Linked DNA regions of Dongshaea marina. The protein of the gene in region 1 interacts with the protein of each later gene in a pairwise test. Links are inferred from orthologs where the notes say so. Each region holds a gene or a part of one and is shown on either strand. Other genes may lie near its edges. The genes, in order: lpdA, uvrD and odhB.

Region 1 (5,029 bases):
CGCCAGCATCTGATTCTTGTAGGTATCCACAGTGACAATTCGATGATCCGGGTAGGCAATGGTCATCTCCTCCAGGGATTGGATCAGCTGCACGCTATCTCCCTCCAGAGGAGACCAGAACACAGCCAGTACCGGAGTTTGGCTCTTCAGCACCTGCTGCTGCCAATACTCCTCCTGCTCCACATAGCCGTTGGCCGCAACCGCTGCCACCGCACCATCTCCAGCAGCAGTGACCACCTGACGCAGGAATTTATCGGTCACATCACCCACCGCAAAGATCCCGGGAATATTGGTCTGCTGCTTATCATCCGTCTTGATGTAGCCCGCGCCGTTAAGCTCAATGAGATCTTTGGCAAAGCCGGTCTGCGGCACGGTACCGACAAACATGAATACCCCATCGGTGGCAAGCTGCTGTGTCTCACCCGTCTTGATATTGCGCAGCCTCACCCCGTTGACCAGGCCATCTCCTTCGATGGCATCGACGGTTGAGTTCCACACAAACTCAATCTTGTCATTGGCAAATGCCTGCTCCTGGGCGACCCGGTCTGCATCCAGCTTGCCTTCATCATGGACCACGATCATGGTGACCTTATTGACCACCTTGGTCAGAAATACCGACTCCTCGACCGCGGTATTGCCTGAGCCAACCACCACTACATCGAGCTCTTCATAAAAATCCGCATCACAGGTGGCACAATAGGAGACACCCTGGCCCCGAAATTCTTTCTCTCCCGGGATCCCAAGAATGCGTGGCGCCGCTCCGGTCGCTATGATGATGCTCTTAGTGCGCAAGGTGCGCTCATCGGCCAGACGGATCTCCTTGTGGAACCCATCGTCACCGACCTCGATGCCTGCCACCCGGCCACGTTCAAACTCAACCCCGAATTTTTCGGCATGGGAACGGAAACGCTCCATCAGCCCAGGACCCGTGTCCTCAATGATCCCCGGATAGTTTTCAAGCTCAGAGGTGGTTGCACACTGACCCCCCATCTTGCGTTTTTCTTCGATGAGCAGGGTTTTCATCCGCCCCTGGCTGCATAGATCCCCGCAGACAGCCCCCCGGGCCACCTCCGATGATGATGACATCGTATAAATCACTCATGACTGATTCCCCATGATGAGGCCTGGGCTGATCTCCTGGATCAAACCACGCCCCGAAGAGCTAACAGTTGGAAAGAAAACTTGAAAAGCAGCCGAGCTATCTGCTCGCTGATGATTCGCTGCGCCGCAGCGAGACAGGGTGGGTCACTGAGGCGCCGCGGACCAGCCAAGCTGTGGCTGCAAGGGCAACAGATTTTGCTGGATTAGACGGCTACTCGACATCGACCACAACCTCATTAGAAAAACTAATAACAGTGAATTTCCTTGGTGAGACAGATACTACGCCTGAGCCTTTAAAAATCCATATCGAAAAAGGGGGATTGTGATTGAATTCTCAATTCTTCACACAGAATCGAACTAGCTGTGAGTCCGATCAAAACTTAATGATGGAACTCCATTAATTTTTACTCAGCATGAATATTTGGCACAGAAAATTACAGATTATGACTATAGAGCACAATTTAACACTAATTTAACCTGACATTCAGGAATTATTTATGGCCAGGAGTAGTGCTTCTCCCTAATGAATGAGCTCATGGGAAAAATTATTGAGTAAGTAACGCCGATGATCTTTCCCCTTAGAAACAGAAATCACACATACACAACTAATGAGGACTGGATATTTCCGAATAAACTTAACCGCAAAAATATGATTAGAAAAACTAATAACTGTTATTTTTTACCCAACACAGGTAAATAAAAACCAGCCATCAACTATCAGTAGGGAGTTGAGTCATTAGCCAGAGAGCCTCTTGGGGAAGAGCCGCCATAAAAAATGCCAGCCCTAAGGCTGGCATTTTAACGAGGGGAAAAAGACGATGATTAGCGCTTTTTCTTCTTCGCCTTGGCATTTGGCAGGTCAGTAATACTACCTTCAAAGATCTCGGCCGCCAGACCAACCGACTCGTGCAATGTTGGGTGTGCATGGATGGTCAGCGCGATATCTTCGGCATCGGCGCCCATCTCGATCGCAAGACCTATCTCGCCAAGGAGTTCACCACCATTGACACCAACGATGGCACCACCGATCACCCGGCCAGAATCTTTCTCGAACAACAGCTTGGTCATGCCATCGGCACAATCGGATGCAATCGCACGCCCGGAAGCGGCCCATGGGAACACAGAGGCTTCGTAGTTGATCCCCTGCTCCTTGGCCTCACGCTCGGTCAAACCAACCCAGGCGATCTCAGGGTCGGTATAGGCGATAGAAGGAATCACCTTAGGATCGAAGTAGTGCTTCTTACCGGCAATCACCTCGGCGGCAACATGAGCCTCATGCACCCCCTTGTGCGCCAGCATCGGCTGTCCCACGATATCACCAATGGCGAAGATATGCGGCACATTGGTGCGCATCTGCTTGTCCACCTCGATGAAGCCGCGCTCCGTCACCTTAACCCCGGCATTTTCAGCGGTCAGGTTCAGACCATTAGGAACCCGGCCGACCGCAACCAGCACGTTGTCGTAACGAACCGGCTCGGCAGGAGCCTTCTTGCCATCAAAGGAGACATACAGGCCATCGGCCTTGGCTTCAACCGCGGTCACCTTAGTCGACAGCATCAGGTTGAACTTCTTCTTCACCCGCTTGGTATAGACGCGGATCACATCCGGATCGGCGGCTGGCACCAGCTGATCGGCAAATTCAACCACATCGATTTCACTGCCCAGGGAGGAGTAGACGGTTCCCATCTCCAGACCGATGATACCGCCACCGATCACCAGCAGCTTGCCAGGGACAGTTTGCAACTCCAGGGCATCGGTCGAATCCCACACCCGAGGATCGTCATGAGGAATGAATGGCAACTTAACCGGACGAGAGCCAGCGGCGATGATCGCGTGATCAAACTTCACCAGGGTCTCTTCACCCTTGTCATCGGTCACCTTGAGGCTGTTCGCATCGGCAAACTGACCTAGGCCATTAACCACGGTCACTTTGCGCTGCTTGGCCATGCCCGCCAGACCACCGGTCAACTGGCCGATCACCTTCTCTTTCCACAGACGGATCTTGTTGATATCTGTCTTTGGCTCGCCAAAAATAACACCGTGATCCGCCAGAGACTTGGCTTCTTCAATCACTTTAGAAACGTGCAGCAGGGCTTTTGAGGGGATACAGCCAACATTCAGACAAACACCGCCCAGCGTGCTGTGACGCTCAACAATTACAGTTTCAAAACCTAAATCAGCCGCACGAAATGCCGCTGAGTAGCCCGCAGGTCCTGCGCCAAGCACGACCACCTGGGCCTTAATTTCTTTACTCATGATGACCTCTTTGTCGTTGTTATTTCCCGGATCACCTGACTCTCGGAGACTGGGGTTTCACCTAAGACCGGGCAAAGTTTACATTCCTGTTAAGAGGATGAAAAGCAAAATGGCAGGCCTGAGCCTGCCAAATGTGAGTTACAACACCAGATTACGGATATCAGAGAGAATTCCGCTCAGGGTAGTGATGAAGCGTGCGCCCGCAGCCCCATCGATCACCCGGTGATCGTAAGACAGAGCCAGTGGCAGCATCAGCTGAGGTTCAAACTCCTTACCGTTCCACTTAGGCTTCATCTCGGATTTGGAAACACCCAGGATCGCCACATCCGGAGCATTCACGATCGGCGTGAACTGAGTTCCACCGATGCCACCTAAGCTGGAGATGGTAAAGCAGGAGCCCTGCATGTCTGAAGAGGTCAGCTGACCCTTACGCGCCTTGGCTGAAACTTCAGCCAGCTCTTGAGACAGCTGGTGGATCCCTTTTTGATCCACGTCGCGGAATACCGGAACCACCAGACCGTTTGGCGTATCCACCGCAACCCCGATGTGCACATACTTCTTCATCGTCAGACGCTTGCCATCTTCGCTCAGTGAAGAGCAAAAACGTGGGTGCTGTTTGAGGGCATAAGCCACCGCTTTCATGATGAAGGCCAGCGGTGTGATCTTGATGCCATCATCACGCTTAGCCGCCAGCTGGTTCTGCTGCTTGCGGAACGCCTCCAGCTCGCTGATATTCGCCTCATCAAACTGAGTCACATGAGGAATACGCACCCAGTTACGATGCAGATTCGGACCCGAGATCTTCTGAATTCGTGACAGCTCAACCTCTTCGACCTCTCCAAACTGGCTAAAATCTACTTTCGGCCATGGCAGGAGATCAAAGCCCATGTTGCTGCCGCCACCTGCCGCACCACTTTCGGCACGCTTGAGCATCTCTTTGACATAACGCTGCACATCCTCTTTCTGGATGCGTCCCTTGCGTCCACGTCCCTCAACCTTGGTCAGGTTAACCCCAAACTCACGGGCCAGGCGACGAATCGCAGGTGAAGCGTAGATGTAAGCATCATTCACTTCAAACTCACTGCTCGCCTCAGTGGCTGGCGCTGGAGTTGCTGCCGGAGCCGGTGCAGCCGCAGGAGCCGCCGGGGCTGGCGCCGCTTCTGCCTTAGCTGGAGCCGAGGCTGCAGGAGTTCCACCAGAAACCTCAAAGGTCATGATGTGAGAGCCGGTATTGACCGTATCCCCCACCTTGATATCAATCGACTTCACCACACCCGCAACCGGAGCCGGGACTTCCATTGAGGCCTTGTCACCCTCAACCGTGATGAGAGACTGCTCGGCTTCAACGCTATCACCCACCTGAACCAGGATCTCGGTGACCTCAACCGCATCACCGCCGATATCGGGAACGGCTACCGCCTGCTCGCTAGTCGCCGCAGCAGCAGCCGGTGCAGCTTCTGCTGCCGGAGCTTCGGCAGCGGGAGCGTCTGCCGCCCCAGCAGTGTCGAATCTCATGATGAGGGTGCCGGTAGTTACGCTGTCACCGACCGCAATCTCAATACTGGCAACCTTGCCCGCCTCCGGAGATGGAACCTCCATAGAGGCCTTATCGCCCTCGACGGTCAGCAATGGCTGATCGGCTTCAACCATATCGCCAACTGCTACAGAGATC
Region 2 (5,032 bases), 4.3 Mb from region 1 along the record:
GCAAGGAAAAGGGGATGGCACGGGATCATCAGCAGCGTCTAGACGAGGCCCTGAGCCGGCCGGTTAAATTTTTCCTGTTTGATATCGATCACAACCTGACCGATGAGCGAGGGCGGGTTCCAGAGAGCGCCATTGAGAAGATCGCCGCTCTGGTGGCTGAGCATGGTGTAGGTGTGGGACTGGTGAGTGGTCGCCCGGAGCTGTCGACCCTTGAGGATGGACCGGATATCACCCAGGTTATCCGTCAGCTTCAGCAACACCTGAGTGAGGAGCAGCAGCAAAAGCTGGTGATCTTCCCCGAGTATGCCGGGTATGGTCGGGAGGTTGGCTCGAAGAGGCTCCATGATTATGGATTCATGGGCCTATTTGAAAAGAGCCTGCCTCTGTTACTTGAGATGATCGAGGACAACAGGGATGATCAGTTTGATTTTTTAGAGATCAAGAAAACCAGCCTCTCGATCTGGCTCAAGCCCCCTTTTCATCGGCGAGATACAGTGGATCGTCAGGTCGAGTCCTATCGCCAGGCGATGAGCAAGATACCCCTATGCTCACAGCTGATGGTGATTAACGGGGCCAATCGCACCATTGACATACTGCCAAGGGCAGTGAATAAACAAAGGGCTATCGCCGAGACTGCAGCCATCTACAGGATCTCAGTCGATACGATCGCAACCTCTGACGATCAGGGGGCAAAGGATGATGCTGGCCATGCCTTTACCGATCATGCCCTGGGGTTTGCGACCCGAGACTTTGACCCCGAAAGTGTCCGGCAGATCTCAACCCGGCTGTGTATAAATCAAACCGGTCTTGAAGCCAATCTGAGTTTATTGGAACGTCTGCAGTTTACCGCCCTTGAGTCATAATCAAGAAAGGTAGCTGTTTGTGTCTGGCTGTGGTTTGGCCAGTGAACGCAGCCGGGATGAGGGAGCCTATCCGGGTTTTTCATGAGCTGTATGCGACTGCTGTGGGTACTCATGGTATGTGTGTTGGCAGGATGTGTGTTCCTGCCCAGAACCGCCGCGCCACCCAAAGAGTACCGCAGCTGTGAGATGGCGATGCCCCGCTGGGAGCTGAGTTATAACCAGGCCGAGACCCTGTATATCTGTCAGGGGAGCGGTGAAGAGGCCGCCCTGTGTCTGCTGGCCTTTGGCGTAGTGATCCCGGCGGGCAGTTTTATCATCTCCGGCAGTGTGGTGCTGATTGGCAATACCGCCCATTGGCTGGAGTATCAGGGGCGCTGTGAGCAAGGGATAGTGCAACGTTCGGCATCCCTGTTCACGGGAACCGCTCCTTTGCAACAGCGCTCTGAGCCGCCGAGGCTTCCTGCCGCTGAAAAACCTCAACCCAAAGAGGAATCAAAATGAATCAGGAAAAATTTCCGGTCAATGCACATCAACTCTATCATGCGCATGTTTACTATAATAAAGCGACCCTGGCCCAGGCGACCTCCCTGTGTGAGGAGGCTAAAATCAGGTTCGGCGCCGAGATGGGACGACTGCATAAAAAGCGGGTTGGGCCTCATCCTCATTGGAGCTGTCAGCTTGCCTTTGATTCCGGGCAGTTTGCGGGCCTCATCTCCTGGCTGGAGGCCCATCGCCAGGGGCTGAGTATTCTGGTGCATGGGGTCACCGGCGATGATCTCAAAGATCACACCGAGCATGCCTATTGGCTGGGGGAGAGTAGTCCTCTGAATCTGGCGCTGTTTGGAGGCTAAGGACCGGTTATATCAGCTGCAATCCGGCCCCGAGCTGGCACAGTGGAGGCGGTTAAACCGCCTCCAGCCGCGCATATTGCAGCACCAGCCACTTGGTGCCTTCACGCTCAAATCGCACCTGAACCCGGGTCTTACCACCGCTGCCCTCGAAGTTGAGTATGGTGCCCTCACCGAACTTGGGATGCATCACCTGCTGGCCCAGGTTAAAGCCACTGTCTGGGCTATCCATCGCCATCTTGGGGCTATAGGCCTGTTTGCTAAAGCCGGATGGGGCATAGCCCGAGGAGCTTGGGCGGCGCACCTGTGTCTTGAGGCGTACCGGCTCGGCAAACTCGCTCGGCAGCTCCTTGAGAAAGCGGCTGGGGCGGGCATACTGTTCCCGGCCATAGATCCGCCGGTTCTCGGCATGACACAGGTAGAGTTTCTCCATGGCACGGGTCATTCCCACGTAGCACAGGCGGCGCTCCTCTTCGAGGCGAGCAAAATCTTCGGCAGAGCTCTGGCTGGGGAACATCCCCTCCTCGACCCCGGTGATAAACACCAGCGGGAACTCCAGCCCCTTGGCCGAGTGCAAAGTCATCAGCTGTACCGCATCCTCAAACTCATCGGCCTGTTGCTCACCCGCCTCCAGGGCGGCGTGGCTAAGAAAGGCTGCCAGCGGGCTCATCTCGCTATCGGTTTCGTATTGAGAGAGATACTCGCGACAGGCGGTCACCAGCTCCTCAAGGTTTTCGACCCGGGCCTTGGCCTTCTCACCCTTCTCGGCCAGGTACATCGCCTTGAGGCCCGACTGCCAGATCACCTGGTCCACCTGCTCATGCAGCGGCAGTTCGCTATTTTGCTGCTCCAGGTCGCTCACCAGCTGGATGAAGCCGCCGATACAGGATGCCGCTCTTCCCTTGAGGGACTGGCGATCCAGCAGAGTCAGGGCTGCCTGCCACAGCGAGCACCCTTCATCCCGGGCGCAATCACGCACCAGCGACAGGCTCTTATCGCCGATGCCCCGGGTCGGGGTGTTGACCACTCGTTCAAAGGCGGCATCGTCGTTGCGGTTTTGGATGAGGCGCAGATAGGCCAGGGCATCCTTGATCTCCTGGCGCTCAAAAAAGCGCAGGCCACCATAGATGCGATAGGGCAGGGAGGCTTGCAGCAGCGCTTCCTCCAGTACCCGTGACTGGGCGTTGTTGCGATACAGCATGGCGCAGTCGCTCAACGGGCGCCCCTTGAGGTGAGCGCTCTTGATCTGATCAACCACAAAGCGTGCCTCATCGGTCTCGTTAAATGCGGTATAGACTGAGATCGCCTCCCCCTGCTCCGCCTCGCTCCACAGCTCCTTACCCAGGCGCTCCTTGTTGTTGGCGATCAGCGCATTGGCGGCCTTGAGTATGGTGTTGGTGGAGCGGTAATTCTGCTCCAGGCGGATGGTCTTCACATCGTGAAAATCATCAATGAAGCGCTGAATATTCTCCACCTCGGCGCCACGCCAGCCATAGATCGACTGATCGTCATCGCCGACAATCATCACGGAAAGCTCATCTCCGGCCAGCATCCGCAGCCAGGCATACTGGATGCGGTTGGTGTCCTGGAACTCATCGATCAGTATGTGGCTGAAGCGTTCGCGGTAGTGCTGCAGCAACTCGGGGTGATTGAGCCACAGCTCGTGGGCCCGTAGCAGCAGCTCGGCAAAGTCCACCAGTCCGGCGCGGTCGCACTGCTCCTGATATGCCTGATACACTTTGAGCCAGGTCTGTTCCACCGGGTTACCATAGGGCTGGATGTGCGCCGGTCTGAGGCCCTCATCCTTCTTACGGTTGATGTAGTGTTGGATCTGCTTGGGGGGCCACTTCTTTTCATCCAGGTTCATCGCTTTGAGCAGGCGACGCAGGATCCGGTACTGATCGTCTGAATCGAGGATCTGAAACGCCTCCGGCAGTCCGGCTTCCTGGTAGTGAGCCCTCAGCAATCGGTGAGCGATGCCATGGAAAGTCCCGAGCCACATCCCCAGGTGATGGCCTCCGAGCAGCTGATCAACCCGGCCGCGGATCTCTTTGGCGGCCTTATTGGTAAAGGTTACGGCCATGATGGAGAAGGAGGAACTCTGGCCGGTCTCCAGCAGCCAGGCGATGCGGTGAACCAGGACCCGGGTCTTGCCACTCCCGGCACCAGCCAGCACCAGTTGGTTTTGCTCTGTGGCTGTGACAGCTTGTTTCTGCGGGGGGTTTAGACCCTGAGTCAGGATTGATTCACTCATGTACTGTTCCGAAATGGCGATGGGCTCGCCATTATAACAGCACTCGGAGATCCTCTAAATCACTGATCTCAAGATCGGGCAGGGTGGTGAGCTGTGGGCTGGGGCGACCCGCTAAATTCAGCCAGCCACTGAGGTAGCCAGCCCTTCGAGCCCCCTCGACATCGGTGAGCGGATGATCGCCGATATGCAGGATCTGTGAGGGTTCCAATTTGAGCTCATCCGCAAGCTGCTCAAAGAGATCGGGCTCGGGCTTCATCCGAAGGCCTCTGCCCGCCTGAACCACATGGCTGAAACAGCCCTGCAGCACGGTTTTCTCCAGCGGCAGGTTGCCATTGGTCAGGGCAGCCAGTGGCCAGCGTTCCCCAAGAGCCTTGAGAAGCGAGAGGGTGGCGGGGGAGACCTGGATCCTGGCGCGCTCTTCTAAGAAGCCACTGAGGATCAGATCGGCGCTTTGGCGGGCATCGGCTGCCGGGACGCCATGGCGGGTCAGTCCCCACTCGACCAGGCGATGGCGACAGGCACTGGGATCGTCGGCCAGGGCCGGGATTAGTTTCAGCAGCTCGGATTTGAGAGTGCGCCAGTGAGATAGCCCAAGCTCAGCCACCTGGCAGTGGCGTGCCTGCAGGTTGCTAACCATCCACTGCTCCGCCCGGGCGATCACCGGCCGGTTATCATACAGGGTGTCGTCGAGGTCGAAGCTTATTGCAGCTATCTCGCCAATGTTTCGAATGAAGCGCATCATTTCTTATTCCGCTTGGCTCTTGGGTGTGCATCATCATAGATGCGGGCCAGGTGCTGAAAATCCAGATGAGTATAGATCTGGGTGGTCGAGAGATCCGCATGCCCCAACAGCTCCTGCACAGCTCTCAGATCGCCGCTGGACTCGAGAATATGGGTCGCAAAGGAGTGGCGCAACTTGTGAGGATGGATATGGCTTGAGACCCCCTGCTGCATTCCCCAGTGCTGCAATCTGTGCTGCACGCTGCGTGCGGAGATCCGCCGCTTGTGCTTGCTGACAAACAGAGCCTCTTCTCCGGGAGGGGCAAACTGGCCGCGCACCTTGAGCC
Region 3 (5,020 bases), 1.6 Mb from region 1 along the record:
CAGCATCTCCCTTATTCCCCGCAATGATCGCCCCGGCATGTCCCATACGTTTCCCACTCGGCGCGGTTACTCCGGCAATATAGGAGATCACAGGTTTAGAAACATGCTCCTTAATATAAGCCGCCGCTTCCTCCTCGGCGCTGCCGCCAATCTCCCCGATCATCACGATTGCATGAGTCTCAGGATCGGACTCAAAGAGCTCGAGAATGTCAATAAAGTGCGAGCCTGGGATCGGATCCCCGCCGATGCCGACACAGGTCGACTGGCCCAGTCCAAGCTCAGTGGTCTGCTGCACCGCCTCATAGGTAAGAGTCCCGGAGCGTGAGACGATCCCTGTGTGCCCCTTCAGGTGAATATGCCCCGGCATGATGCCGATTTTGCACTCATCTGGGGTAATGACCCCGGGACAGTTGGGGCCTATCATCCGCACTCCCGCCAGATCCAGCTTCATTTTTACATCCAGCAGATCCAAAGTCGGGATCCCCTCAGTGATACAAACAATGAGCTTGATCCCGCCATCGATCGCTTCCAGAATCGCGTCTTTGCAAAACGGCGCCGGTACATAGATAACCGAAGCCTCGGCCCCTGTCTGCTCAACCGCTTCACGAACCGAGTCAAACACCGGAAGCCCAAGATGGGTCTCGCCTCCCTTGCCCGGAGAGACACCTCCCACCAACCGGGTTCCATAATCAAGGGCCTGCTGGGAGTGAAAAGAGCCCTGACCACCGGTAAATCCCTGACAGATCACCTTGGTCTGCTTGTTGATCAAGATACTCATGCACTCCTCCCGGCCGCTTCAACAACTTTGATGGCCGCATCGCTCAAGCTGGATGCGGTAATAAGATCCAATCCACTGCTCGAAAGGGCCGCAGCCCCCTCTTCGGCATGGTTACCCTCAAGACGGACCACCACAGGCACCGATACCCCCACATCCTGAACCGCACCGATAATCCCGGCGGCGATCAGATCGCAGCGTACTATGCCCCCGAAGATGTTAACCAGGATTGCGCTAACATTACTATCCGACAAGATAATCTTAAAGGCCTCAACCACCCGCTCACGGGTGGCACCACCACCCACATCTAGGAAGTTTGCTGGCTCGCCGCCATGAAACTTGATGATATCCATGGTTCCCATCGCAAGGCCCGCACCATTGACCATACAACCGATGTTGCCCTGCAGCGCCACATAGTTGAGCTCCCACTTGGAGGCCTGGTATTCGCGGTCATCTTCCTGGGAGCGATCACGCAAGTCATGTAACCTGGGCTGACGATAGATGGCATTGGCATCGACGCTAACCTTGGCATCCAGGCAGCAGAGTTTTCCCTCTTTGGTGATCACCAAAGGGTTGATCTCAAGCATCGCCAGATCCAGCTCTTTGTACATTTTGACGATGCCAAGAAACAGCTTGGTAAACTGCTTAAGCAGCTTCTTTTCCACCAACCCCAACTTGAAAGCAAGCTCACGAGCCTGGTAGGGCTGAGGGCCAACCAAAGGATCAATGGCAACGGTATGGATTTTTGCGGGATTGGTGCTGGCAACCGTTTCGATCTCGACCCCTCCCTCGCTGGAAGCGATGACAGCCATCCGCTGCAAAGATCGATCAACCACCACCCCAAGATAGAGCTCCTGAACACTCTCGGTACAAGCCTCGATCAGAATATGGTTGACTGGCTTTCCCTCATCGCCGGTTTGGTAGGTTTTCATCTCACGACCCAGCCAGTGATCCGAAAACTCCTTGATCTCAGCACGGGAGTGGCACAGCTTAACCCCTCCAGCCTTGCCCCGACCACCTGCATGGATCTGACACTTGGCAACCCATTGCTGCCCACCAATGCGCTCACACGCCTGTACCGCTTCCAGTGCCTTACCGACCACATAGCCCTCAGGCACCGGCATATCGTATTCGAGTAACAGGCGCTTGGCCTGATATTCATGAAGATTCATAATCCCAACGTCCTTTCGTCAAATAGAGGCATCACAGCCCCAAAGATAATGATCAACTACAACATCAGGCCTGTTGATCACGAGGCGGTGACTATACGCTCAGTAACAATCGATTCGGATCTTCTAAGAGCTCTTTGATCTTGACCAAAAAGCCAACCGACTCGCGGCCGTCAATGATCCTGTGATCATAAGAGAGCGCCACATACATCATGGGACGGATCTCCACCTGACCATTGATCGCTACCGGGCGATCCTGGATCTTATGCATCCCCAAAATCGCACTCTGGGGTGGATTGATAATCGGGGTCGACATCAAGGAGCCAAATACACCACCGTTAGTGATGGTAAAGTTGCCTCCCATCAGCTCTTCCACCGTCAGTTTGCCATCCTGCCCCTTCACGGCCAAGTTTTTGATCTGCTCTTCAATTTCGGCCATCGACAGCTGATCACAATCTCGCAGCACCGGTGTCACCAGACCCCGTGGCGTTGATACCGCAATGCTCACATCAAAGTAGTTGTGATAGACGATATCGTCCCCATCAATCGAGGCGTTCACTTCAGGATATTGCTTGAGTGCCTCAACCACGGCCTTCACATAAAAGGACATGAAACCAAGCCGGATACCATGCTTTTTCTCGAAAAGGTCACGATATTTCTTACGCAGCTCCATCACAGGCTGCATATCGATTTCGTTAAAAGTGGTGAGCATCGCAGTGCTGTTTTTCGCTTCCAGCAGTCGCTCGGCCACCCTTTTGCGCAAACGGGTCATAGGTACCCGCTCCTCACTGCGTGAAGCGGCCAGAGGCTTAACTTCAGGAGCCGAAGCAGAGGCTTTAGATATCTGGGCCAGCTTGGCTTCAACATCCTTCTTGGTCACCCGACCTGCCTTGCCGGTACCGGTAATTTTATCCAGATCCAGATCGTTTTCTGCAACCAGGCGACGCACGGTCGGGCTGAGATCACTGAGATCATTGGGCTTGAGGCGCTCACCTTCGGACACAGACTCAGCCGAAGCTTCCTTTGTAGCCGGCTTACTCTGTGCCTGTCCCGGCAACAGATTGGCCAATAGCTGACGCGCCAGGACCGTAGCCCCCTCCTCTTCAACAATCGAGTCGAGAACCCCGGTCTCAGGAGCCGGAACCTCCAGGACTACTTTATCAGTCTCAATATCAACCAGGACTTCATCCCGCTCAACAAAGTCACCCGGTTGCTTGTGCCAGGTCGCAACGGTTGCGTCAGCGACGGATTCGGGGAGATCTGGTACTTTAATTTCCACGCTCATTCATCTAATTCCTTACGACAATGATTGCTGGTTATTCAATCGTCAGAGCACTTTCAACAAGCGCCTTCTGGTTTTTAATGTGCACCGACATGTACCCCTCGGCCGAAGAGGCGGAGGCAACACGTCCTGCATAGCTTAACTTGGCGCCTTCTGGAAGGGCCTCGCGAATATGGTGTTGGCTACAATACCAGGCCCCCTGATTCTGCGGCTCCTCCTGACACCAAACAAAATCACGAACCTTGGCATAGCGACTTAAGATCTCACGAACCTCCTGATGTGGGAAAGGATAAAGCTGCTCGATCCGGATCAGCGCCACATCCTGCTGTTCATTGCGCCGGCGCTGCTCCAACAGATCGTAGTAGACCTTGCCCGAACACAGGACAATCCGCTTCACCCCTTTGGGATCAAGAGCATCAACCTCGCCAATCGCATTTTGGAACTGCCCCTCACTGAGCTCCTCCAGGCTGGAAACCGCCAGTGGATGACGCAGCAAAGACTTGGGTGACATCACAATCAGAGGACGACGCACCGGTCTTAACACCTGACGGCGTAACATGTGATAGACCTGTGCCGGCGTTGAAGGTACACACACCTGCATGTTTTGCTGGGCACACAACTGCAGGTAACGCTCCAAACGAGCACTGGAGTGCTCCGGTCCCTGCCCCTCGTAGCCATGAGGAAGTAGCAGGGTCAGGCCACACATCCGTCCCCACTTCTGCTCTCCGGAAGAGAGAAACTGATCCATCACCACCTGGGCACCATTGGCGAAATCACCAAACTGTGCCTCCCAGATGATGAGGCCTCTGGGTTCAGCTGTCGCGTAACCATACTCAAAAGCAAGAACAGCCTCTTCACTGAGGACGGAATCATAGACCTCAAACTTACCCTGTTCATTTGAGAGGTGGCACAGCGGAATATAGGTCGAGGCATCGCGCTGATGATGCAGCACAGCATGACGATGGAAGAAGGTTCCCCGTCCACAATCTTGGCCGGTGATCCGCACCCGGCTCCCCTCATCCAGCAGAGTGGCGTAAGCCAGGGTCTCGGCAAATCCCCAGTCGATCGGTTTTTCCCGGTTCGTCATCAAGCGGCGATCATCATAGATCTTCTTAACCCGGCTCTGCAGAGGGAAATCCTCGCTATAGCGGGTCATCGCCTCCCCAAGCTCCTGAAGTTTTTCAATGGAGCAGCCGGTCTGATAAGGAACATCCCACTCCTGGTTCAAAAAAGCGGTCCAATGGGTGTCCTGTTGCTCAGGCTCCTGCATCTCACGAACCATGGAGCGCTCCGACGAGAGTGCCTCACGATACAGATCCGCCATCGCATTGGTCTGCTCCAGAGTAAAGATCTGCTCCCGATCCAGCTTATCGGCGTAGATTTTTCGTGGTGTCGGGTGCTTTTTAATGGTCTGGTACATCAAAGGCTGAGTCGCATTAGGCTCATCCGCCTCATTGTGCCCATGACGGCGGTAACAGACCAGATCGATCACCACATCACGCTTGAAGGTGTTGCGATACTCCAGTGCCAGCTTGGTCACATAGGCCACCGCCTCAATATCATCGCCGTTCACATGGAAGATCGGCGCCTCAACCATCTTGGCAATATCTGTGCAGTAATAGGTAGAGCGAGCATCTGCCAGATTCGAGGTGGTGAAGCCGATCTGGTTGTTCACCACGATTCTCACCGTTCCCCCACCCCATAGGCGCGGGTTTGCGACATGTTAAAGGTCTCAGCCACCACCCCCTGTCCGGCGAATGCCGCATCACCGTGAATGGTGATCGGCAGAACCTG

Evidence for each region.
Region 2: the proteins of lpdA (region 1) and uvrD interact in binary tests that used the Escherichia coli proteins (3 or more experiments, as listed by UniProt). The link is inferred for Dongshaea marina from one-to-one orthologs.
Region 3: the proteins of lpdA (region 1) and odhB interact in binary tests that used the Escherichia coli proteins (3 or more experiments, as listed by UniProt). The link is inferred for Dongshaea marina from one-to-one orthologs.

The regions. Positions count from the first base shown.
Region 1 is NZ_CP028897.1:450,876-455,904, reverse strand. The notes cover bases 1,141-4,057. They hold lpdA (dihydrolipoyl dehydrogenase), read right to left. Parts: upstream 3,358-4,057; coding sequence 1,924-3,357; downstream 1,141-1,923. Other genes in these bases: aceF (pyruvate dehydrogenase complex dihydrolipoyllysine-residue acetyltransferase), read right to left, coding at 3,496-4,057; DB847_RS02350 (hypothetical protein), read left to right, coding at 1,170-1,427. Also shown: DB847_RS02355 (FAD-dependent oxidoreductase), read right to left, coding at 1-1,086; more of aceF, read right to left, coding at 4,058-5,029. UniProt on the Escherichia coli protein: Lipoamide dehydrogenase is a component of the glycine cleavage system as well as of the alpha-ketoacid dehydrogenase complexes.
Region 2 is NZ_CP028897.1:4,788,133-4,793,164, reverse strand. What follows is about bases 1,367-4,286. They hold uvrD (DNA helicase II), read right to left. Parts: upstream 3,966-4,286; coding sequence 1,767-3,965; downstream 1,367-1,766. Other genes in these bases: DB847_RS22420 (HAD-IA family hydrolase), read right to left, coding at 3,997-4,286; DB847_RS22430 (DOPA 4,5-dioxygenase family protein), read left to right, coding at 1,367-1,714. Outside these bases: DB847_RS22440 (HAD family hydrolase), read left to right, coding at 15-863; DB847_RS22435 (hypothetical protein), read left to right, coding at 954-1,364; more of DB847_RS22430, read left to right, coding at 1,361-1,366; more of DB847_RS22420, read right to left, coding at 4,287-4,707; tyrosine recombinase XerC, read right to left, coding at 4,704-5,032. UniProt on the Escherichia coli protein: A helicase with DNA-dependent ATPase activity. Unwinds DNA duplexes with 3'-5' polarity. Translocates on single-stranded DNA with 3'-5' polarity. Initiates unwinding more efficiently from a nicked substrate than double-stranded DNA.
Region 3 is NZ_CP028897.1:2,091,464-2,096,483, reverse strand. The notes cover bases 1,135-4,042. They hold odhB (2-oxoglutarate dehydrogenase complex dihydrolipoyllysine-residue succinyltransferase), read right to left. Parts: upstream 3,230-4,042; coding sequence 2,039-3,229; downstream 1,135-2,038. Other genes in these bases: sucC (ADP-forming succinate--CoA ligase subunit beta), read right to left, coding at 1,135-1,947. Also shown: sucD (succinate--CoA ligase subunit alpha), read right to left, coding at 1-778; more of sucC, read right to left, coding at 775-1,134. UniProt on the Escherichia coli protein: E2 component of the 2-oxoglutarate dehydrogenase (OGDH) complex which catalyzes the second step in the conversion of 2-oxoglutarate to succinyl-CoA and CO(2).